DNA from 3 places in the Burkholderia sp. BCC0397 genome. Region 1 is predicted to be linked to each of the others. Evidence: predicted binding sites of a transcription regulator. Region 1 holds the regulator's gene; each other region holds the start of a gene.
The links. The regulator HrcA, encoded in region 1, represses chaperone genes, less so after heat shock. The targets are predictions, from matches to a motif close to TTAGCACTCNNNNNNNNNGAGTGCTAA.
Positions count from the first base shown of each region.

Region 2: the regulator HrcA is predicted to act here: its motif matches at 3,362-3,388, upstream of groES (co-chaperone GroES).
Region 3: the regulator HrcA is predicted to act here: its motif matches at 5,593-5,619, upstream of rpoH (RNA polymerase sigma factor RpoH).

Region 1 covers NZ_CADFDL010000003.1:636,494-644,278, reverse strand. Annotated here, with positions in the region: gene HWX03_RS13080 (putative Ig domain-containing protein) at 1-562, shown strand, start outside; gene recN (DNA repair protein RecN) at 715-2,364, opposite strand; gene HWX03_RS13070 (NAD kinase) at 2,385-3,287, opposite strand; gene hrcA (heat-inducible transcriptional repressor HrcA) at 3,419-4,441, shown strand; gene hemH (ferrochelatase) at 4,587-5,651, shown strand; gene HWX03_RS13055 (RNA-binding S4 domain-containing protein) at 5,736-6,143, shown strand; gene HWX03_RS13050 (hypothetical protein) at 6,115-6,276, opposite strand; gene grpE (nucleotide exchange factor GrpE) at 6,629-7,174, shown strand; gene HWX03_RS13040 (thioredoxin family protein) at 7,185-7,643, shown strand.
Region 2 covers NZ_CADFDL010000003.1:503,042-510,826, forward strand. Annotated here, with positions in the region: gene HWX03_RS12465 (rubredoxin) at 1-40, opposite strand, end outside; gene HWX03_RS12470 (hydroxymethylpyrimidine/phosphomethylpyrimidine kinase) at 296-1,162, shown strand; gene groL (chaperonin GroEL) at 1,309-2,949, opposite strand; gene groES (co-chaperone GroES) at 2,995-3,288, opposite strand; gene HWX03_RS12485 (SRPBCC family protein) at 3,692-4,204, opposite strand; gene HWX03_RS12490 (DUF1571 domain-containing protein) at 4,249-4,881, opposite strand; gene HWX03_RS12495 (quinol oxidase) at 4,878-5,297, opposite strand; gene HWX03_RS12500 (anti-sigma factor) at 5,324-6,106, opposite strand; gene HWX03_RS12505 (sigma-70 family RNA polymerase sigma factor) at 6,103-6,618, opposite strand; gene HWX03_RS12510 (hypothetical protein) at 6,646-7,005, opposite strand; gene HWX03_RS12515 (hypothetical protein) at 7,329-7,785, opposite strand, start outside.
Region 3 covers NZ_CADFDL010000004.1:395,865-403,649, reverse strand. Annotated here, with positions in the region: gene ftsY (signal recognition particle-docking protein FtsY) at 1-255, shown strand, start outside; gene maiA (maleylacetoacetate isomerase) at 352-996, opposite strand; gene ybiB (DNA-binding protein YbiB) at 1,180-2,154, shown strand; gene leuA (2-isopropylmalate synthase) at 2,532-4,178, shown strand; gene HWX03_RS15955 (nuclear transport factor 2 family protein) at 4,322-4,705, opposite strand; gene HWX03_RS15950 (acyloxyacyl hydrolase) at 4,751-5,320, opposite strand; gene rpoH (RNA polymerase sigma factor RpoH) at 5,680-6,615, shown strand; gene cydP (cytochrome oxidase putative small subunit CydP) at 6,984-7,259, shown strand; gene HWX03_RS15935 (cytochrome ubiquinol oxidase subunit I) at 7,249-7,785, shown strand, end outside.

The DNA.
Region 1 (7,785 bases):
GCTCGAACAGGACCGCGAATTCGCGTTCGAGCTGACCGTGAGCAATAAAAACGGCTATACGGCGCGGGCCACGCACGTCGTCAAGGTGAAGGCGCAGGAGGTCATCGCGCCGCCGCGCGCGGCGATCAGCGGGCCGGCGTCGGTCGACGGCGGCGCGACGGTTACGCTGTCCGGCGCGTCGTCGACGGGCAAGGGGCTGACGTATGCGTGGACGGGGCCGGCCGGGGTGTCGATCGCCCAGAACGGCGCGACCGCGACGTTCACCGCGCCGAAGGCGGTCGACGAGCGTCGTTATGCGTTCAGGCTGGTGGTGACCGATGCACAGGGCCGCACCGCGAACGCGGCTCACGACGTGACCGTGCGTGCGTCGGCGGGCGAGGGCGCGGCCGCATGGGATCCGAAGAGGACTTACGCGACGCCGTGCCACGAGGTCAGCCATGCGGGCAAGACCTGGCTCAACGGCTGGTGGGTGCTCGGTGACATGCCCGGGACGGGCGGCGAGTGGGCGGCATGGCGCGAGAAGGGTGTCGCGAACATGCATGCGATGTGCAAGAGCAAGTAAGCGCGGCCGCGGCCGCGGTGCGGGCTTGCCGTGACGGCGGAAGCCGCGGGTGGCCGTCACGCGCCGCGCCGCCTGCCGCGGCAACGGACAGCGGCGCTTCCGTCGCGCGGACGCCGCGCGCCGCTTCGACGGGCGGCCCGCTTGCGAGCCGGTCAGGCCGCCAGCATTTCCTTTGCGTGCTTGCGCGTCGTCGCGGTGATCTCGAGCCCGCCGAGCATCCGCGCGACTTCCTCGACCCGGCTCGCCTTGTCGAGCGGGACGACCGACGATACCGTGCCGCCGCGCTCGTCGGCGCCCTTCGCCACCTGGAAATGATGGTCGCCGCGCGCGGCGACCTGCGGCAGGTGCGTCACGCACAGCACCTGCCGGTCGCGCCCGAGCTGGTGCAGCAGGCGGCCGACCACTTCGGCGACGCCGCCGCCGATCCCCGTATCGACTTCGTCGAAGATCAGCGTCGGCGTCGGGCTCGCCGCGCTCGCGATCACCGCGAGTGCGAGACTGATCCGCGCGAGTTCGCCGCCCGACGCGACTTTCGCGAGCGGCCGCAGCGGCACGCCCGGGTGCCCGGCCACGCGGAATTCGACCTGCTCGAGCCCGTGCGGGCCGCCGTCGGCGAGCGGCACGAGCGCGACTTCGAAGCTGCCGCCCGCCATCGACAATTCCTGCATGCCGGCCGTGACGGCCGTGCCGAGCGCCTTGGCGGCCTGAGCGCGCGCCTTCGACAGGCGTTTGGCGTCGGCGAGATAGGCTTCCCGCGCCTTGGCCTGCGCCGCCTCGAGCGTGCCCAGATCGGCGGCCGCATCGAGCGCGGCGAGCTGCGCGCGGCGCGCCGCATGCTCTTCGTGCAGCGTGTCGGGCGGCAGCCGGAACTTGCGGGCGGTCGAGTGCAGCGCGTCGAGACGCGTTTCGACCTGCGCGAGCCGCTCCGGGTCGAGATCGACGCGCTGTGCGTAGTGCGACAGCGAATAGACGGCTTCCTGCAACTGGATCTCGGCCGGCTCCAGCGACGCGAGCGCATCGCCGAGCGCGGTGTCGTAGTCGGCCAGGCTGCGCAGCTTCGACACGATCGCGCCGAGCTGCGCGAGCATCGCGTCGTCGGACTCGGACAGCGCGTTGAGCGCGCCGCGCACGCCTTCGATCAGGTTCGCCGAATGCGACAGGCGCTTGTGTTCGTTGCTGACTTCGTCCCATTCGCCGGCTTGCGGCGCGAGCTTGTCGAGTTCGGCGAGCTGCCACGCGAGCTTTTCGCGTTCGAGCTGCAACTCGCGCTCGTGCGCCTTCGCGGCGTCGATCGCCTGCGTCGCGTCGCGCCACATGCGCCACGCGCGCGCGACGTTCGCGGCATCGGCGACGAGCCCCGCGTGCGTGTCGAACAGCTCGCGCTGCGCGTCGGGCCGCATCAGCAGCTGGTGCGCGTGCTGGCCGTGGATGTCGACGAGCATCTCGCCGAGTTCGCGCAGCTGCGCGAGCGTCGCGCTGGTGCCGTTGATGAACGCGCGCGAGCGGCCGTTCACGTCGATCACGCGGCGCAGCATCACGGTGTCCTCGGCGTCGAACGCGTGTTCGTCGAGCCAGCGCGCGACGCGGTCGTGCGGCGTGAATTCGGCCGTGATGTCGGCGCGGCCGCAGCCGGTGCGCACGACGCTCGCGTCGGCGCGTTCGCCGAGCGCGAGGGCGAGGGCATCGATCAGGATCGATTTGCCGGCGCCGGTTTCGCCGGAAAAGACGGAAAAGCCGCTGTCGAATTCGAGATCGAGCGCGGCGACGATGACGAAGTCGCGGATCGAGAGGTGGCGGAGCATGGTGTCGGGGCGGTGGTGCGTCAGGACGCCTTGTCGTCTTCGTTCGATGCGTGTTCGTTCCAGTGCAGCTTCTTGCGCAGCGTCGTGTAGTAGCTGTAGCCGATCGGGTGCAGGAACGGCACCGTGTGCTTCGAGCGGCGCACCTCGATCGTATCGTTCAGTTCGAGCGACGTGAACGACTGCATGTCGAAGTTCACGTTGACGTCGCGGCCGCCGACGATCTGGATCGCGATCTTCGAATCGTCGGGCAGCACGATCGGCCGGTTCGACAGCGCGTGCGGTGCGATCGGCACGAGCACGATGCCCGCCAGCTGCGGATGGAGGATCGGGCCGGCCGACGACAGCGCATACGCGGTCGAGCCGGTGGGCGTCGCGACGATCAGGCCGTCCGAGCGCTGGTTGTACATGTAGCGGCCGTCGACCGACGCGCGCAGCTCGACCATCCCGGAGAAGCCGCTGCGGTTCACGACGACGTCGTTGAACGCGAGCGCGTGGTAGATCGGTTCGCCGTCGCGCATGATCCGCGCCTCGAGCAGCGAGCGCTCCTCGCGCTCGAACTTGCCGGCCAGCAGCACGGGCACGAGCGCGTGCATGTCGGATGCCGCGATGTCGGTGATGAAGCCGAGCCGCCCGTGGTTGATCCCGATCAGCGGTGTCCGGTATGGCGCAAGCTGGCGGCCGATGCCGAGCATCGTGCCATCGCCGCCGAGCACGATCGCCACGTCTGCTCGCGCCCCGATTTCGGCCGGGGTGAGCGCCGGGTAGCCGGCGATGCCGATTTCCCGCGCGGTCTCGCCTTCGAAGACGACCTCGAAGCCGAGCGTGGCGATGCTGTCCGCCAGCGTGGCGAGCGGCTCGGCGATGCCGGGCGTGTTGCTCCGGCCGACGAGCGCGACAGTCTTGAACTGATTACCGGTTTTCATGCCGGCATTACACCATAGCTCGTTGACGAAAAGAACCGGCAGTGCCCCGACGGGGCCGGATCGGCCCGGCCCGCGCAACGGTGGCCGACGCCACTCGCCGCGGTCGCGCCGTTGCGCTAAAATTTTCCACCATGCTAGATCCTCGCGCACGAACCCTCCTGAAAACCCTGATCGAACGGTATATCGCCGACGGTCAGCCAGTCGGATCGCGCACGTTGTCCCGTTACTCCGGGCTCGAGCTGAGCCCGGCGACGATCCGCAACGTGATGTCCGACCTGGAGGAGCTCGGCCTCGTGTCGAGCCCGCACACGTCGGCCGGCCGTGTGCCGACGCCGCGCGGCTACCGGCTGTTCGTCGATACGATGCTGACGGTCGAGGCGCCGATCGACGCCGAGGCCGTCGCGCGCCAGGTGCAGAACACGCTGCAGGCCGGCGAGCCGCAGCAGCGGGTGGTCGCGGCCGCCGCGAGCGTGCTGTCGAACCTGTCGCAGTTCGCGGGCGTCGTGCTGACGCCGCGCCGCAGCCACGTGTTCAAGCAGATCGAGTTCATGCGCCTGTCCGACAAGCGCATCCTGCTGATCATCGTCACGCCCGAGGGCGACGTGCAGAACCGCATGCTCGCGACGCCGCGCGACTATTCGCCGTCGCAGCTGACCGAGGCGTCCAACTACATCAATGCGCATTTCGCCGGCCTGTCGTTCGACGAGGTGCGCCGCCGCCTGCGCGACGAGATCGACCAGCTGCGCGGCGACATGACGACGCTGATGCACGCGGCCGTGACGGCCAGCACCGAGGTGCCGGACACCGAGGACACCGTGCTGATTTCCGGCGAGCGCAACCTGCTCGAAGTGGCGGACCTGTCGTCCGACATGGCGCGGCTGCGCAAGCTGTTCGACGTATTCGACCAAAAGACGGGCCTCCTGCAATTGCTCGATGTATCGAGCCACGCCCAGGGCGTGCAGATCTTCATCGGCGGCGAATCGACGCTCGTGCCGATCGAGGAAATGAGCGTCGTCACCGCGCCGTACGAGGTGAATGGGCAGATCGTCGGCACGCTCGGCGTGATCGGGCCGACCCGCATGGCGTACAACCGCGTGATCCCGATCGTCGACATCACCGCGCGCCTGCTGTCGCTCACGCTGAGCCAGCAATGACCGGCGATGGCCGGCGATCGCCAGCCCGATCCCGCCCCGCTATCGTGCCGCGGCGCCGCTTGCGGCGACAGTCGGCCGAACGGCACGGGGCGGCCCGCTATAATTGAGGGCCGTCCGGTCCCGTGCCCCGAGCACGTTCTTGCCCATGCGTTTCGATCTTGAGCCGCCTTCGAGTATCGCGGCCGCCCATCGTATCGGTGTGCTGCTGATCAATCTCGGCACGCCCGACGCGCCCACGCCGCGCGCGGTGCGGCGCTACCTGGCCGAATTCCTGTCGGATCCGCGGGTCGTCGAAATCCCGCAGGCCGTCTGGCAGGTGCTGCTGCGCACGCTGATCCTGCCGCTGCGCGGCCGTGCGTCCGCGAAGAAATACGCGGCCGTCTGGATGCCCGAGGGCTCGCCGCTGCGCGTGTACACCGAGCGTCAGACCGACAGCGTGCGGCACCTGCTCGTGTCGAACGGCTATCACGTGACGGTCGACTACGCGATGCGCTACGGCAGCCCGAACATTTCGCATGCGCTCGCGCAGTTCAAGCGCGCGGGCGTCGAGCGCGTGCTGCTGATGCCGATGTATCCGCAATACTCGGCGTCGACCACGGCCACCGCGTTCGATGCCGCATTCGACGCGCTCGCGCGCATGCGCAATCAGCCGGAAGTGCGCACCGTGCGGCACTACGCCGACCATCCGGCCTATATCCATGCGCTGGCCGAGCAGGTGCGCCAGTACTGGGCGCAGCACGGCCGGCCCGATTTCGCGGCCGGCGACAAGCTGGTGCTGAGTTTCCACGGCGTGCCGAAGCGCACGCTCGACCTCGGCGACCCGTATCACGACCAGTGCCAGCAGACGGGCGCCTTGCTGATGGCCGCGCTCGGGCTGTCGGGCACCGAATGCCGCATCACGTTCCAGTCGCGCTTCGGCAAGGCCGAATGGCTGCAGCCGTACACCGCGCCGACGCTGCGCGAATTCGGCGAGGCCGGCGTGCGGCGGGCCGACGTGTTCTGTCCCGGCTTCACGGCCGATTGCCTGGAGACGATCGAGGAAATCGGCATGGAAGTGCGCGACGAGTTCCTCGCCGGCGGCGGCAAGACCTTCCACCGCATTCCGTGCCTGAACGGCGCATCTGCATGGATCGGCGCGCTCGGCGAGATCGTCGCGGAGAATCTGCAGGGCTGGCCGGTCAAGGCCGCGCAGCCCGAAACGGTGGGTTGAGATGAAACGATTTCCACGCGCTTTTTGTTCGCCGTTTTCCGAGGGAGCGGTCAGCCTTCACAGGGCGGCCCGGCGGAGGCTGACATGAACTACAAGATTTCCACGGACCCGGGCGCGAAGCTGCGCATCGACAAATGGCTGTGGGCGGCCCGGTTCTTCAAGACGCGCTCGCTCGCGACCGATGCGGTCGACAAGGGACACGTGAAGATCGGCGGCGCGTCGGTCAAGCCGGCGAAGGATGTACGGGTGGGCGACGAGGTCGAGATTGCGATCGACGGCATCGTCTGGCACATTGCCGTGCTGGGCGTGTGCGACGTGCGCGGGCCCGCGAGCGTCGCGCAGACGCTCTACGCGGAAACGGAAGCGGGGCGGGCCGCGCGGCTCGCCGAACTGGAGCGGCGCCGCACGTATCGCGAGCCGGCGGCCGAACTGCACGGCCGGCCGACGAAGCGCGACCGGCGCATCATCGACAGATTTTCTGGTGGGAGCTGAACATCTGGTCGAACGTCGCCCGCGCGCTTCCGTATTCGGTCGTGCGGTCGGTGACGGCTCCCGACAGGCAGATGGTGGTGGTGCCGGCAATGAGTACCAGCGCGACCACCGATATCGCAAAGGTCAGTTTCACGGTACTCCCCTCGAGAACAAGGGTGAAAACGGCGCCAGGTGGATGTCAGGCGACGGTCAGCTAGGGTAAACACGCTTTTCCGACGCTTGAGTGGAGTGTAGTTCAGCCGGCCTGTGCGGAGCTAGTACTTGCCGGGTAAGCGTTGTTACAGGCCGTTTCGCCCGATCCGGCGGACTATGCGACGCCTGCACCGGAAAACGCGCGGTTGTTTCGCGGCATTGGCGAATGTCGGCGAATGACCGACTTGAAACCGCAGTTTTCGCCCTTATTTGCACCAGTAATGTGCGGTGCCGCCGGGTATACGTCCGGCGGTCGCCGATTTGGCTTCAACCTCTAATCGACTTTCAGCGACATGGAAAACACGCAAGAGAATCCGGCTACCCAATCGGCCGAAGACATCGGCAGCGAGAAGCAGACGGCGCAAGGCGCCGCACCCGCCGCCGAAGCCGCCGACGCGGCGCTCGCGGAGGCTCAAGCCAAGGTCGCCGAGCTCCAGGAAAGCTTCCTGCGGGCGAAGGCCGAGACCGAGAACGTGCGCCGCCGCGCGCAGGACGACGTGTCGAAGGCGCACAAGTTCGCAATCGAGAGCTTCGCGGAACACCTGCTGCCGGTGCTGGACAGCCTGGAAGCGGCCGTCGGCGATACCTCCGGCGACATCGCGAAGGTGCGCGAGGGCGTCGAGCTGACGCTGCGCCAGCTGACGAGCGCGCTCGAGAAGGGCCGCGTCGTCGCGATCAACCCGGTCGGCGAGAAGTTCGATCCGCACCAGCACCAGGCCATTTCGATGGTGCCGGCCGAGCAGGAGCCGAATACCGTCGTCACGGTGCTGCAAAAGGGCTACATGATCGCCGACCGCGTGCTGCGCCCGGCGCTCGTCACCGTGGCCCAGCCGAAGTAAGGCGGCCGGCATGGTGCCCGCCGGCGTCGATCCGGCCGCGTTCGACGCGTTCGACATGCAGGCGCTCGACGCCGGCACGTTCGACGCGGCCGTCGGCGGCGCGGGCGATGCGCTGGCCGTGGTGTTCTTCTGGGGCGTCGACTGCTTCAACTGCGAGATCGCGAAGAAGGCGATGCTCGCCCAGCCCGACGCGATCCGCGCGCTGGGCCTGAAGTGGTTCCATTGCAACGTGTACGAACACCATCAGCTGGGGCGCCGCTTCGGGCTGCACGGCGTGCCGACGTGGTTCTTCTTCCACCGCGGCAAGCGGCTGGGCCGCGCGACCGGCTGGCATGGCCTCGCGCAGTTCCAGGCAGCCGTCGCGGCGGCACGCGCGAAGATTGCCGCGGCGGCCGATGCCGCGGCGGCCGGTGCGCCGTCCGGCGAGGGTACCGGCGGCCCGCACGATCCGCTAGCCGGCGGCGATTGAAAAAATTTAATATCCGCATCGCTCGTCGGGTCTTGAAAACGGATCGGACGGACGCATTTCGGGAACAGAGTTGAATTCTGGCGTGCGAAACCGCCCAAAAACGCGGCGTTTCGTGCAGCAAACAAGCATTTCTGGAGATTAG
Region 2 (7,785 bases), 130 kb from region 1:
TCCAGCCACAAATCAGGCACATCCAGCTCTTGTATTCCATCTTAAGCCGCGTCGGGGAAAAGTCGGTAAATTCGGGAGCCATGATGGTACCGTGTCGGGGCCGGACTGCCTAGCAATCGCGCTGGAGGACGGCAACTACGTTGCGCTGCGCTAAAAAATCCGTCGTACCGGCCGGATTCCACCGCATAATGGTTGAAAAGTGCGGCCTGCCGGGCAACACAGGGCCGAACCAGCCCATTCGCCTCGCCGTCCGCATCTCCGTCGCTTGTCCGTTTTTCTCTTGCCCCATTTTTACATGTCCAGCAACGCCCCTCCGATCGTCCTCACCTTCGGCCTGTCCGATCCCACCGGCGGCTCCGGCCTCCAAGCCGATCTGATGACCCTGGCGAGCATGGGCTGTCACGGCGTGTCCGTCCTGACCGGCTATACCGTGCGCGACTCGGCCGCCTGCGAAGAAGTGACCGGCCTCGACCCCGACGTCGTCGCCGCGCAGGCGCGCATGCTGCTCGAGGACATGCCGGTTGCCGCGTTCAAGATCGGCGCGGCAACGCGCGCGGAAGTCGTGAGCGCGATCGCCGAAGTGGTCGCCGACTACGACGGCGTGCCGCTCGTGCTCGCACCGGACTTCACGCTCGACGACGAGCACGTGCTCGCCGCCGACGACCTGCGCGAATCGATCGCCGACCTGCTGGCGCCGCAAACCACGTTGCTGGTCGCCGACCACGCCACGTTGATCGCGCTCGCCCAGCCGGACGGCGATGCCGAGGCGCCGAATCTCGACGCGGCCGTGTCGCACCTGCTGTCGCAGGGCTGCGAATACATCCTGTCGTCGGAAACGGGGTCGCACCGGCTCGTCAATACGCTGTACGGCGAAGAAGGCCAGCTGCGCGAAGACATGTGGGATCGCTCGCCGCACCGGCTGATGGGCATCACCGATACGCTCGGCGCGGCCATCGCGGCGCTGCTCGCGAACGGCCAGGAACCGCCGGAGGCCGTGCGCGAGGCGCAGGAATACCTGTACCAGGCCGTGCGCGACGCGTTCCGGCCCGGCATGGGCGCGTACCTGCCCGACCGGTTCTTCTGGGCGCGCAGCAACGACGATTCGGACACGCCGCCGGCCGTGAAGGCCGACCCGGTGCCGAGGACGTCGCACCGGCATTGAGTCGCGACGCGGCGGGCCGCCCCGCCGCGAAGCCCGAGCGCATCGCATTCCACGCGCCCATAAAAAAAGACCCGCATCGCTGCGGGTCTTTTCTTTGGCTGGAACGCGCATCGCTGCGCGCTCCGGACACCATCGACCGAAGTCGATTACATGTCCATGCCCATGCCGCCCATGCCACCCGGCATGCCGCCCGGCATCGGTGCATCTTCCTTCGGCAGTTCTGCGACAGCTGCGTCCGTCGTCAGCAGCAGGCCTGCAACCGAAGCTGCGTTCTGCAGTGCGGTGCGCGTAACCTTGGTCGGGTCGACGACGCCGGCTTCAACCATGTCGACGTACTCGCCCGTTGCTGCGTTGTAGCCGTAGTTGCCCTTGCCTGCAGCAACCGCCGCCACCACGACGCTGGCTTCTTCGCCGCCGTTCGTGACGATCTGGCGCAGCGGCTCTTCCATTGCGCGCAGCACGATCTTGATGCCGGCGTTCTGGTCGGCGTTGATGCCGGTCAGGCCTGCGATCGCGGTGCGAGCGCGGATCAGCGCAACGCCGCCGCCTGCCACGATGCCTTCTTCCACAGCTGCGCGCGTGGCGTGCAGTGCGTCTTCGACACGTGCCTTCTTTTCCTTCATTTCGACTTCGGTCGCAGCACCGACCTTGATCACTGCCACGCCGCCGGCCAGCTTGGCCACGCGCTCTTGCAGCTTTTCACGGTCGTAGTCCGACGTCGCTTCTTCGATTTGCGCGCGCACTTGCTTCACGCGTGCTTCGATGTTCACGGCTTCGCCTGCGCCGTCGATGATCGTCGTGTTTTCCTTGCCCACTTCGATGCGCTTCGCCTGGCCCAGTTCTGCCAGCGTTGCCTTCTCGAGCGTCAGGCCGGTTTCTTCCGCGACGACTTGACCGCCGGTCAGGATCGCGATGTCTTCCAGCATCGCCTTGCGGCGATCGCCGAAGCCCGGTGCCTTGACCGCAACGGTCTTCAGGATGCCGCGGATGTTGTTGACGACCAGCGTCGCGAGCGCTTCGCCTTCGACGTCTTCAGCGATGATCAGCAGCGGACGGCCAGCCTTCGCGACTTGCTCGAGCACCGGCAGCAGATCACGGATGTTCGACACCTTCTTGTCGTGCAGCAGCACGAACGGGTTGTCGAGGACGGCGACTTGCTTGTCCGGGTTGTTGATGAAGTACGGCGACAGGTAGCCGCGGTCGAACTGCATGCCTTCGACGACGTCGAGTTCGTCGGCCAGCGACTTGCCGTCTTCGACGGTGATGACGCCTTCCTTGCCGACCTTGTCCATCGCTTCAGCGATGCGATCGCCGATCGACGAATCGCTGTTCGCCGAGATCGAGCCGACCTGTGCGATTTCCTTGTTGGTCGTGCACGGCTTGCTGATCTTCTTCAGCTCTTCGACAGCCGCTGCGACTGCCTTGTCGATGCCGCGCTTCAGGTCCATCGGGTTCATGCCCGATGCGACGTACTTCATGCCTTCGCGAACGATCGATTGCGCGAGGACGGTTGCCGTCGTCGTGCCGTCGCCTGCGTTGTCGCTGGTCTTGGAAGCGACTTCCTTGACCATTTGCGCGCCCATGTTCTGGAGCTTGTCCTTCAGCTCGATTTCCTTCGCGACCGACACACCGTCCTTGGTGACCGTCGGGCCGCCGAAGCTGCGCTCGAGCACGACGTTGCGGCCCTTCGGACCCAGCGTGACCTTGACTGCGTTGGCGAGAATGTTCACGCCTTCGACCATCTTCGAACGGGCGGAATCGCCGAATACGACGTCTTTAGCTGCCATCTTTAACTCCTTGAATTCTTGGGAATATGTACCGTCGGAGGACGCTTACTTGGCGTTGACCACGGCCATGATGTCTTCTTCGCGCATGACCAGCAGTTCCTGGCCGTCGACCTTCACGGTCTGGCCTGCGTACTTGCCGAACAGGACGCGATCGCCGACCTTCACGTCGAGTGCGATCAGTGCGCCCTTGTCGTCGCGCTTGCCCGGGCCGACCGCGAGGATCTCGCCTTGATCCGGCTTTTCAGCAGCAGCTTCGGGGATCACGATGCCCGAGGCGGTCTTGGTTTCCTGATCCAGGCGCTTGACGATCACGCGATCGTGCAAAGGACGAAGGTTCATATTCACTCCTCTCTTGACTGAGATTGAAGAACGCTTAGGGAATCTGCCCGGCGGATCGCCCGGCAGAGAATTGTTAGCACTCTCGTGCAGCGAGTGCTAATTATATGGACGGGTTTTGACAAATTCAAGAAGGGAAAGCGGAGGAATTTTCGGGGCGGCGATGCGGCGGGAAAAACACATGAAAACAACAAAAACCCTTTTAAAACAATACACTGAAGCCAAAAACCGTCCCGACGGGCGGCCCCGTGCGGCCCGCCAATCCTATCCAGCCCCGTTTGGACACCGGGTAAGCCCGGAGTTCCTGAGACCGGCGACATCACATCGAAAAAACCGTGCGGGCGCCGATTTCATCCGCCGCGACGCGTTCGTTCGCCGGCGTTGCCGGGCCCGATCCGCACGCTCCTCACGCATCGGCGCAGTCCGCGCCCGACAACGGCCGGAAGGTCCGGCCGTCCGTCTCGACGGCCGCGCCCAGCCGCCGCGCGAGGCCCTTCGCGCCTTCGCGCATCACGACGTCGTGATTCCATCGGAACAGCGGCCGCGCGAGCGGCTCCAGCCAGTTCATCCAGCCGTGCGTGCGGATGTGCCAGTCGTAACGCACGACGGTGCGCGCGCCGTCGGCGGCGAACGACCAGCATCCGTCGCCTTCGATCGCGCCACTCGCGCGGCCTTCGAGCGCATGCGGCCGCTCGACGCGCCGCACACGCATGTCGAAGGTCAGCCGGTACGGCAGCGCGCCCTTCCAGGTATATCGGTGCAGCGCGCCGACGCCGCGCGCGTCGCCATGCTCGAGCTCGACGGTGCGCACGGCGCCCTTCCACCAGTCGGGCCAGCGGTCGACCTGGTAGATCGCATCCCACACCGCCGCGAGCGGCGCATCCACCCGCCAGGTCGTCGAAAACCGGTACTCCGCCATGCAGCCTCCGGCATGCGCGTTCAGGAACGCGGGTCGGCGCGCCGTCAGGGCGCGAAGAAGCGCTCGGGAAACGCGACGTCGATCTCCACGTCGTCGAGCGTCACGGTTTCGAGCGGCACGTCGTCGTCGCCGGCGTAGCTGACGACCTTCAGCGGAAAACCGTCCGCGGCGTCGAGCCACAGCCGGTAGCGATGCACGCCGTCGACCGCGTGCGCGGGCGCGCCCGTGACCAGCACGCGCAGCGTGGTCCGGCCGCCGACGGCCTCCTCGCCTTCGGTCACCGTCGCGCCGCCCTGCTGCAGCGCATGAACGTTGCGCAGCAGTTCGCCGACGTCCGAGCGGTCGACCCGGTGGCCGGCGCGGTCGCGCACGAGCGGATTGGACGGCGACAGCGTCAGCGCGGGCGGCGCATGCGTGCCGAACGGGCGCAGCCGCACCTTGCCGTCGCCGGGATCGTACGCGAGCACCGCGCCGCGATGCGGCGACACGAAATCCATCCGGACGAAGCCGGGTTTCAGGTATGCGTAGCGGATTTCGGTGTGCTCGCCGTCGCGCGCCGACGACCGGATCGTCGCGCGGTACGAGCGGACGTGGTCGAAATGCGCCTGCGCGACGGTCACGGGATCGGCTGTCATGCTCGCTCCTATCAGGCTCGCGGCCAGCAACGCGGCGATCACGGCGCCGCCTCGACATCGAGCACGCCTTCCATCCCGCGCTCGCGATGGCTCCTGAAAAACAGCAGCCGGTGCGTGCAATAGTAGGCGAATCGCCCCGGCTGCATCGGCGTGAAACGAAACGTCCTCGGCGTCGTGGCGAGCTCGGTGCGTACCGTGATGCCGGCCTGCGGCGCGTCGATTTCGAAACTGTGCGGCACCACGCCGGCCTCGGCCGACACGGTCAGCTCGACCGGCGCGTGCGCGCGGACGATCACGTGGTTCGGCCGGAAGAAATAGCTGCCGCCGACGATCGCCACGCGCTGCACACCGTCCGCGTCGACCGGCACGCGCACGGGCGGGTCGCCGTCCGCTCGCGCAAGCATCGTGCCCGTGAGGAACGCCGCCAGTACGAGCCCCTTCATCATCGCCGTCTTCATCGCCTGCTCCTTGCGAGCGCCGCGCGTCATCCCTTCCACGCGTCGGTCGGGCCGCCCAGCGCACCGCATGCGTCGATCGCGAGCTCGCGCAGACGCCGTTCGTCGCCACGGCCGGACAACGCATAACCCATGCCGCGATCCGACCAGAAATACGTGTAGCGGCCATCGGCCGACATCGCCTGCGGCGCGAGGCGCCGCGTATCGTATGCGGTCATGTAAAGCGTCACGCGCGCGCCGTCCGCGCGCTGGTACATGAGCTGCGCGGCCGGCCCCGCGTCGCCGGGCAGCAACCGGCCGCCCAGCAGCGCGTAACCGTATTCGTCGAGCGACGGTGCGCGCACCGGCCGGCCGACGCGCGCCGACAGCCACGCGGCGAGATGCGCGGGATCGTTCGCACCGACTTCCACCGGATGCTCGCGGTCGGCGGCGTACACCGCGTATGCGACATCGGCGCGCGCGGCGAACGCCGGTTCGCGGCCGAACGCCGCCCACCCCGCATGCAGCGCGACACCGATCAGCAGCCCGGCCGCGAGCCCCGCGAACGCATGCGCAACGGCGCGCCAGCGCGGCGCGCGGCGCTGCACGAACAACGCGGGCGCGGCCCCCGGCAACGGAAACAGCGCCTTCAGCGCATCGCGCTGCGCGCGGTAATGCGCGAATCGTTCGGCTTCCTGCGGATCGGACTGCAGGCGCTCGAGCATCTCGCGGCGCTCGCGCCCGGACAGTTCGCCATCCAGCAACGCGGACAGCAGCTGCGCCGACGCATCGTCGTCCTGCTGGTTCGAAGGCTTGCGCGGATCGTCCATCATGGCTTCCCGATCACCCGTAACGTGGCCGTGCCGTGCGCCGACGGCGCGTCCGACAGCAAGGCGCGCATCTGCGCGCGCGCCCGCGCGAGTCGCGACATCACCGTGCCCACCGGCACGCCGAGCACCTGCGCGGCATCGCGATAGCTCAACTCCTCGAGCGCGACCAGCAGCAGCACCTCGCGCTGTTCGACCGGCAGCCGGTACAGCGCGCGCTGCACGTCCCGCAACTCCAGCCCGCCGACCTCGCCTGCCGGCGCGGCCATCGTCTGCCACGGCGCCGTCGCGTCGTCGACCGCGATCTCGTGCCGTGCGCGCAACTGGTCGATGAAGCGGTGCCGCAACAGCGTCAGCAGCCACGCGCGCAGGTTGCCGCCGTCGCGCGGCGGCCGGTTCAGCGCACGCTCGAGCGTGTCCTGCACGAGATCGTCGGCCCACGCGCGCTCGCCCGTCAGCGCACGCGCATAGCGCGTGAGATGCGGAAGCCACACCAGCAGGTCCGATTCATAGCTCATCGGGGTGCCTCGCGCGTCGCCGCGCGATCACGGCCGCGCGACGTGCCACATGCCGCCGATCCCGTCGCCGCCCGCGTCACCGGCCTTGTGGTCCATCTTCCAGCGATACAGCGGGCGGCCGCGGTACGCCCATTGCTTTTTGCCGTCGTCGCGGGCGACGAGGCTCAGCGCGCCCGACGCCTTGTCGTACGCGTCGGCGAGCGCGGGCGGCCAGTTGGCTGCGCACGCGCTGTCGCACATGCTCTTGCCCGGCGCATCGCGATCGAACACGTACAGCGTCATGTGCGCTTCGTCGACCAGTTTCCCGTCGCCCACCTGCGGCGGTTCCGCGGCCGCCGGCCGCACGATCGCCGCCGTCAGCGCGGCGGCGAACAGCATCCGTTTCATTCCCGTTCTCCTTGGCGTCGTGTCGCGACACGGTGCCGCCGGACGGGACGATCGGCTGCGTCGCGATCATTATCCCGCCGGCCGGCTGTGCCGGAACTCGGTATGTAAACGGACGGCGACGGCCGGTTATTCCATGCAGCGCCATGCCATGCCGCGACGAGCGGCCGCGATCATTCCTGCGACGAAGGAAAACGGGAAGCCCGCAATGACAACGCGGCATGACATCGCTGTCATGCTGCGTTGCGCGACCCGGGTTACACGATCCGTATTGCGCGACCGTCCGCACGACGGCCGATGCGGCGCCGTCGTGCGGTTTCGGCCGGTTACCTCGGCAGGGCGCCGGTCAGCGACTGGAGCAGCGTCGTCACCGGTGCGAGCGGGTTGTTCGGCGAACTGCTGCCCGAATGCGGCGTCACCGACAGGCTCGGCGCGGAACCGAGCGACGTGCCCACCGACGTGCCCACCGCATTGACGACCGTCGCCGTCGAGTTGGCACCCGTCGTCAGCAGCGAACCGACCGCGCCGGCCGTGCCGCCGGCCGCGTTCGCGCCCGAGCCGAGCAGGCTGCCGCCTGCCGCTGCCGTCGAACCGGCCGCACCCGACAGCGCGCCGGCCGCCTGGCCGAGCGCCGCCGGACCGGACGCGAGGGCGCCCGTCACCGAACCGAGCGCACCGGTCAGTGCGCCGGCCGGGTTGCCGCCGCCCGTCAGGCCGTTCACGAGGTTCGTGATCGGCGCGATCGGGTTGTTGCCGGCGGCGCCGGACAGCGTGCCGATCACC
Region 3 (7,785 bases), on a different contig from region 1:
GCGCCGCACGAAGTGCTGCTGGTGATCGACGCGAACACCGGCCAGAACGCGCTCACGCAGGTGAAGGCATTCGACGACGCGCTCGGCCTCACCGGCCTGATCGTCACGAAGCTCGACGGCACCGCGAAGGGCGGGATTCTCGCCGCGATCGCGCGGCAACGCCCGGTGCCCGTCTACTTCATCGGCGTCGGCGAGAAGGTCGAGGACCTGCAGCCGTTCAGCGCCGTGGAATTCGCGGACGCGCTGCTCGGCTGAACGCCGCCGGGTCGCGTCGCACAGGGCGCCTTCGGGCGCCCTTTTTCATGCGCGCCCGATCATGCCCGCCACGGGCCCGGCGCGCTCATTCTGCGCTCATTCCGCGTCGGGCTGCACGCCCGGCTCGGCGGCCTTGAACGCATCGATCGTCGCCGCATGGTCGACGATCCGCTGGATCGTCGGGAAACGCGTCGTGTCGATCGAGAAACGGTTCGCGTTGAACACCTGCGGCACGAGGCACACGTCGGCGAGCGTCGGCGTGTCGCCGAAGCACAGCTTGCCGGTGCGCGGATCGTTCGCGAGACGCGTCTCGAGCGTCTCGAAGCCCGCCTCGATCCAGTGCCGGTACCACGCGTTCTTTGCCTCCTCGGGCACCTTCAGCGTGTGCTTCAGGTACTTCAGCACGCGCAGGTTGTTGAGCGGGTGGATTTCGCATGCGATCTGCAGCGCAACCGCGCGCACGTACGCGCGATCGACCGGCTGCTTCGGCAGCAGCGCGGGCTCGGGATGAGTTTCGTCGAGATATTCGATGATCGCGAGCGACTGCTGCAGCGTCGCGTCGCCATCGATCAGCGTCGGCACGACCGCATCCGGATTCAGCGCGCGGTACGCGTCCTTCAGTTGCTCGCCGCCGTCGCGCAGCATGTGCACGGGCGCATAGTCGAACGGCAGCTGCTTCAGGTTCAGGGCGATCCGCACGCGGTACGACGCGGAACTGCGGAAATAGCTGTAGAGCTTCATGGGATGTCTCTCTTTTGGTCGTATTCGGCCGGCGGCGGCGGCACGGGCGCGGCGCAGCCGGTGTGCACGCCGCCGGGAACCAGAGTGTAGCGCGGCACGATGCGCGGCCGCGCCCATGCGATACTCGGGCATTCCTCACCGCTCACCGCGCGGCCCGATGCCGGCCGCCCGCCCCACGTTCCGATGACCGCTTCCCACGATCCCGCCGCCGCTCCGTTCCCTTGCGCCCGCTTCATCAAGGAAATCGGCCGCGGCCCGAACGGCGCACGCGCCCTGTCCGCCGAGGACACGTTCGAGCTTTATCGCGCGATGCTCGATGCGCGCGTGTCGGACGTCGAACTCGGTGCGATCCTGATCGCCTATCGGCTGAAAGGCGAATCCGCCGACGAACTGGCCGCGATGCTCGCCGCCGCGCAGGCGTCGTTCGAGCCCGTGCACGTGCAGGACGCCGCGTTCCGCCCGGTATCGATCCCGAGCTACAACGGCGCGCGCAAGCAGCCGAACCTCGTGCCGCTGCTCGCGCTGCTGCTCGCACGTGAAGGCGTGCCGGTGCTGGTGCATGGGGTGGAGCGCGATCCGGGCCGCGTGACGAGCGCCGAGATCTTCTCGGCGCTGTCGCTCGCGCCGTCGACGTCGCACGATGCGATCGAGGACACGCTCGCCGAGCGCCGTGTCGCGTTCGCGCCGATCGACGTGCTGGCGCCGCGCATCGCGCACCTGCTGTCGATGCGCCGCGTGCTCGGCGTGCGCAATTCGACGCATACGCTCGTGAAGATCCTGCAGCCGTTCGCGCCGGCCGGGCTTCGGCTCGTCAACTACACGCACCCGCCGTACCGCGACAGCCTCGCGCAACTGTTCCGCGACCACCCGGACGCCGCGCTGGGCGGCGCGCTGCTCGCGCGCGGCACCGAAGGCGAAGCGGTGGCCGACACGCGACGCCAGGTGCAGGTCGACTGGCTGCACGACGGCGTGTGCGACACGCTGATCGACGCCGAGCGTTCGTCGACCGACGCGCCGCCCGTCGCGCTGCCCGAGTCGCGCGATGCGGCGACCACGGCCGCGTGGACGGACGCCGTGCTGCGCGGCGAGGTGCCGGCGCCCGACACGGTGGCGCGCCAGGTCGAGACGATCGTGCGGATCGCCCGCGTCGCGCGCTGAGGGTGCCGCGGCGACCCGCCCCTTTATCCCGACATTTGACACGCGAGCGCATCCTGGCATAGAGTGGGCGCCATGCGTTCCTTTCCGAACCCCCTCCGAATTACCTCCGGCCGCCTAGCGCGGCCGCTATCGCTACGACTAGCCTAAGGCTCTCGTAGCGCCGTGTGCTGTCCGCACGGTCCTCCCAGCAGTTCCTCGCCGTACCCCTCTCGCAGTTTTTACAACCCGAAGTCGTCAGCATTCGTCCGTCCATCCGTCGGCCGATTCGCGAAGATCATCCGCATCCGCGGCGCCATCGCGCGCCGGATGCGAGGCAGCGCCAACCGGCGCCCATGCCGCCCGTCTTCGCTCGCGACTTGAGACCCGAGGTCCAGAAGATGATGCGCAATCCGCAAGACAAGTACCGTCCGTTCGAGCCCGTCCGCCTCAATGGCCGCCGCTGGCCGGCCCGCACCATCGAGCGTGCGCCCGTGTGGATGAGCACCGACCTGCGAGACGGCAACCAGTCGCTGATCGAGCCAATGAGCATCGAGCAGAAGCTCGAGTTCTTCGAAATGCTGGTCGCCATCGGGTTCAAGGAGATCGAAGTCGGTTTTCCGTCGGCGTCGCAAACCGACTTCGATTTCGTCCGCAAGCTGATCGACGACAAGCGGATTCCCGACGACGTGACGATCGAGGTGCTCGTGCAGTCGCGCGAAGACCTGATCGCGCGCACGTTCGATGCACTCGAAGGCGTGCCGCGCGCGATCGTGCACCTGTACAACGCGGTCTGCCCGTCGTTCCGCCGCATCGTGTTCGGCATGTCGAAGAACGACGTGAAGGCGCTCGCGATCGACGGCACGCGCATCATCAAGGAACACGCGGCCGTGCGCCCCGCTACGCACTGGACCTTCCAGTACTCGCCGGAAACCTTCAGCATGACCGAGCTGACGTTCGCGCGCGAGATCTGCGACGCGGTCGCGCAGACGTGGCGCCCGACCCGCGACCACAAGATGATCGTCAACCTGCCGGCCACCGTCGAAGCCGCGACCCCGAACGTGTTCGCCGACCAGATCGAATGGATGGACCGCAACCTCGCGTATCGCGACAGCATCGTGCTGTCCGTGCATCCGCACAACGATCGCGGCACCGCGGTCGCGGCGGCCGAACTCGCGCTGCTCGCGGGCGCCGACCGCATCGAGGGCTGCCTGTTCGGCAACGGCGAGCGCACCGGCAACGTCGATCTCGTCACGCTCGCGTTGAACCTCTACACGCAAGGTATCGACCCGGGCCTCGATTTCTCCGACATCGACGCCGTGCGCCGCGTCGTCGAGCGCTGCAACCAGATTCCCGTGCATCCGCGCCACCCGTACGCGGGCGACCTCGTGTTCACCGCATTCTCGGGCTCGCACCAGGACGCGATCCGCAAGGGCTTCGCGCAGCAGCGCCCCGACGCGGTGTGGGAGGTGCCGTACCTGCCGATCGACCCGGCCGACCTCGGCCGCAGCTATGACGCGGTGATCCGCGTGAACAGCCAGTCCGGCAAGGGCGGCGCGACGTTCCTGCTCGAACGCGGGATGGGCTTCACGCCGACGCGCCGCGTACAGATCGAGTTCAGCCATGCGGTGCAGACGCTCGCCGACGCATCGGGCGAGGAAGTGACGGGCGACGCGATCTGCGCGCTGTTCGCGCGCGAATTCTTCGAGACCGACGGCCCGGCCGCACGCCACGGCAGCGGCGCGCGCTGGCAAAACCGCGAGATCGCGGCGGCGAGCGCCGCCGACGCGACGCCCGACGACGCCGTGCGACATTTCGCCGCGGCATTTGCGGCAGCCGCCGGCGCCGCGATCGACGTCGCGTCGTGCGAACACACGCGCGCCGCGGACGGCCGGATCGCGGTATCGGTCGGCTGCCGGGTCGGCGACGCGCCGCTGCGGCACGGTGTCGGCGTGCACGCCGATGCGGCGAGCGCGGCGCTCGATGCGGTCGTCAGCGCGATCAACCGCTCGGCATGGCACTGCGCGGACCGCCGCGCGGCGGCCTGAGCGGCAGGTTTCGATTCACGGTTTGAACGTCAGCGAGCGGGGCGTGACCGCCCGTGCGCCGCGCGATCCGCGCCGCACGGGCCAGTAAAAAGCGGCCCAGAAGGCCGCTCGAATCGGGACATGAAAAGGAGCGCCACGCGCGCTCATGTCTCGGTCGCGCACCGCGTCGCCTGCCACGCAAGCAGGCGCCACTGGCCCTGCTCGTGGGTGTGGACGGCGGTATAGGCGATCGGAAACACCAGCCCGCCGTTGTTCGTTTCCATCTCGACCAGCGCGCGCCCGGTGACGACGCAGGTTGCGTCGCCGACGGGCAGCAGGTCCTGCGACTGGATTTCGATCTGGCGATAGCGGCGGCGGCCGGCGACGATGGCATCGATGAACTGCTGCTTGGTTTCGCGTTTGCCGTTGGTGTGCACGAAGAACACCTTGTCCGACAATTGCGCGTCGAGCGCCTCGCCGTCCCCGTCCACCATCGCCCGGAACCGATCGCGCTCGAGCGCGCGAATCGCATCGACCACCTTCGCCATCGCCTGACTCCTCGGCAACGCGCCCGCCGTGCGCGGGCGTGCGGATCAGAAGTTGTACTGCACGTAGAACTGGTGGAAATTTATACCAGGATTCGGCTCTTTGATACCCGCGTTAGACACATGTTGAAAACGGTAACCGACCTGATATTGTTGCCGTTGTCCGAACTGCGCGCCGACACCGACGACGTCCGCGAACTGGAATGACGTCGACAGCGACAGGTCGTTGGAGATCGTCGGGTGCGTCAGGAACCGGATGCCGGCGCCGGCCTCGATGAACGGCCGAACCTGGCCCGCGCTCTTGATGAAACGGAACATCGGCGTCGCGCCGATCTCGCCGATGTTGCCATGCACGTTGCCGCCCGTGTGCCAGTAGCCGACGTGGCCTTCCAGTACGAACGCGAAGTGCCAGCCGCCGATTTCCCACCAGTTCCAACCGGGATCCCAAACCACGCCGAGATCGGCCTTGTCGATCCCGTGACGGTCGGAAAACCCGCCGCCCGCCTGGATCCCCCATCGATCCGCGAAAGCCGCACCCGATCCGCCCAGAAGAGACGCTGCCAGCATCGCATGCAGGACCAGCCGGCTGCGAGGCCGACGATTCTTCTTATTGTTCATCTGACACTCCAACTTTGTGGGTTGAATGGAGCCTGCCGCAACGGCCGGGCCCGAGCGAACTGAATGGTATGGTAAAGGACTTTTCGGATCGGCATCACGAAGCGAAATTGTTTGCTTCCAAAACGACAAAAATCGAAATCGTCTACCGATTCCCATCTGAAACAACGGCTTACGGAACTTCGTGGCGCGGCCCGTGTCGCAGAATAGACTATCGACTCGACTGATTCGATAGAAAAATGGGGAACTCGGATGCCCCCGCCCGCTCTAAGGAATTAGCACTCGTCTTGCGGGAGTGCTAAGATGGCCCACGGAATCTCATCCGAGACCGGGGTTTGTCCCTGATTCCAAAGGAGTTTTTAGTGAGCAACGCCCTGACCCTCCCGAACACCCTGAGCCCGACGCCGGCCAAGGCCGAATCGGCAGGCTCGCTGGCGCTCGCAGCCCAATCGATGTTGCCCGGCCAGCTCGGCAACATCGACGCGTACATCCAGGCCGTCAATCGCATTCCGCTGCTGACCGCCGAAGAGGAACGCCAGTACGCAACCGAATTCCGCGAAAACAACGACCTCGACTCGGCGCGCCGCCTCGTGCTGTCGCACCTGCGTCTCGTCGTGTCGATCGCGCGCAACTATCTCGGCTACGGCCTGCCGCACGGCGACCTGATCCAGGAAGGCAACATCGGTCTGATGAAAGCCGTGAAGCGGTTCGACCCGGCGCAAAACGTGCGCCTGGTGTCGTATGCGATTCACTGGATCAAGGCCGAGATCCACGAGTACATCCTGCGCAACTGGCGCATGGTGAAGGTCGCGACGACGAAGGCGCAGCGCAAGCTGTTCTTCAACCTGCGCAGCCACAAGAAGAGCATGCAGGCGATGACGCCCGAGGAAATCGACGGCCTCGCGCAGGCGCTCAACGTCAAGCGCGAAGAAGTGACCGAGATGGAAACGCGCCTGTCGGGCGGCGACGTCGCGCTCGAGGGCCAAGTGGAAGACGGCGAGGAGTCGTACGCGCCGATCGCCTATCTGGCCGACTCGCACAACGAGCCGACCGCCGTGCTGGCCGCGCGCCAGCGCGACATGCTGCAGACGGACGGCATCGCGCAGGCGCTCGACGCGCTTGATGCGCGCAGCCGCCGCATCATCGAGGCGCGCTGGCTGCACGTCGACGACGACGGCTCGGGCGGCTCGACGCTGCACGATCTCGCCGCCGAATTCGGCGTGTCGGCGGAACGCATCCGCCAGATCGAAGCAAGCGCGATGAAAAAGATGCGCACCGCCCTCGCCGAATACGCGTAAATCCCCGGCGTTCCAGAGCGCTTCATCGAAAACCGCTGCCCGACCGGCAGCGGTTTTTTTTCGTCCGTTTTTTCCACTGCTTTTCACCCGCTTTTCAGCGCGTTTCACGCGCCGTTTCTGCACCGATTAATTGAACTGATTCATCGGGTATTACGCCATTTGCGGCGCCCTTCCGCATAACCTTGATCTGCCTCAATTTTTGCCCCCTGTTTCGCGACGGTCTGCCGCAGCGCAGCACTCGGCATCGGAAAGCAGTCCTTTTAAAATTGGCATGTCAGGCGCAAAAGGATTAAAACAGCTTCACGGCCGTCATATATCCGACGTAAAGTCGCCCCCAATCCGACCTCAATCGATTCAGGATAATCGCCTTGATCTCGATCAAAAAAGAGCCTGCGCCGCCCTCGCGGCCGGCCGGCACGATCGGCTGGCGGGCGCGCATCGCCGCGTGGGCACGCGGACCGACCCTCGCCCGCGACATCACCCTGGTGCTGATCGTCAAGCTGATCCTCCTGATGTCGCTCAAATACGCATTCTTCAATCATCCGCAGGCCCAGCATATGTCACTGCCGCCTGCTGCCGTCGCCGAGAGGCTGCTCTCGGTGCCGGCGCCCGCCTCTACCGAGGGAGACCACCATGATAAGTAGTGAAGTCGTCGATCTGTCACGTCTGCAGTTCGGCATCACGGCGCTCTACCACTTCCTGTTCGTGCCGCTGACGCTCGGCCTGTCCTGGCTGCTCGTCATCATGGAAGCGGTCTACGTGATGACCGGCAAGCAGGTCTACAAGGACATGACCCAGTTCTGGGGCAAGCTGTTCGGGATCAACTTCGCGATGGGCGTGACGACCGGCATCACGCTCGAATTCCAGTTCGGCACGAACTGGTCGTACTACTCGCACTACGTCGGCGACATCTTCGGCGTGCCGCTCGCGGTCGAAGGCCTGATGGCGTTCTTCCTCGAATCGACGTTCGTCGGCCTGTTCTTCTTCGGCTGGAACCGCCTGTCGAAGGTCAAGCATCTGATGGTCACGTTCCTCGTCGCGCTGGGCTCGAACCTGTCCGCGCTGTGGATCCTCGTCGCGAACGGCTGGATGAACAACCCGGTCGGCGCCGAGTTCAACTACCAGACGATGCGCATGGAAATGACCAGCCTGTTCGACGTGCTGTTCAAC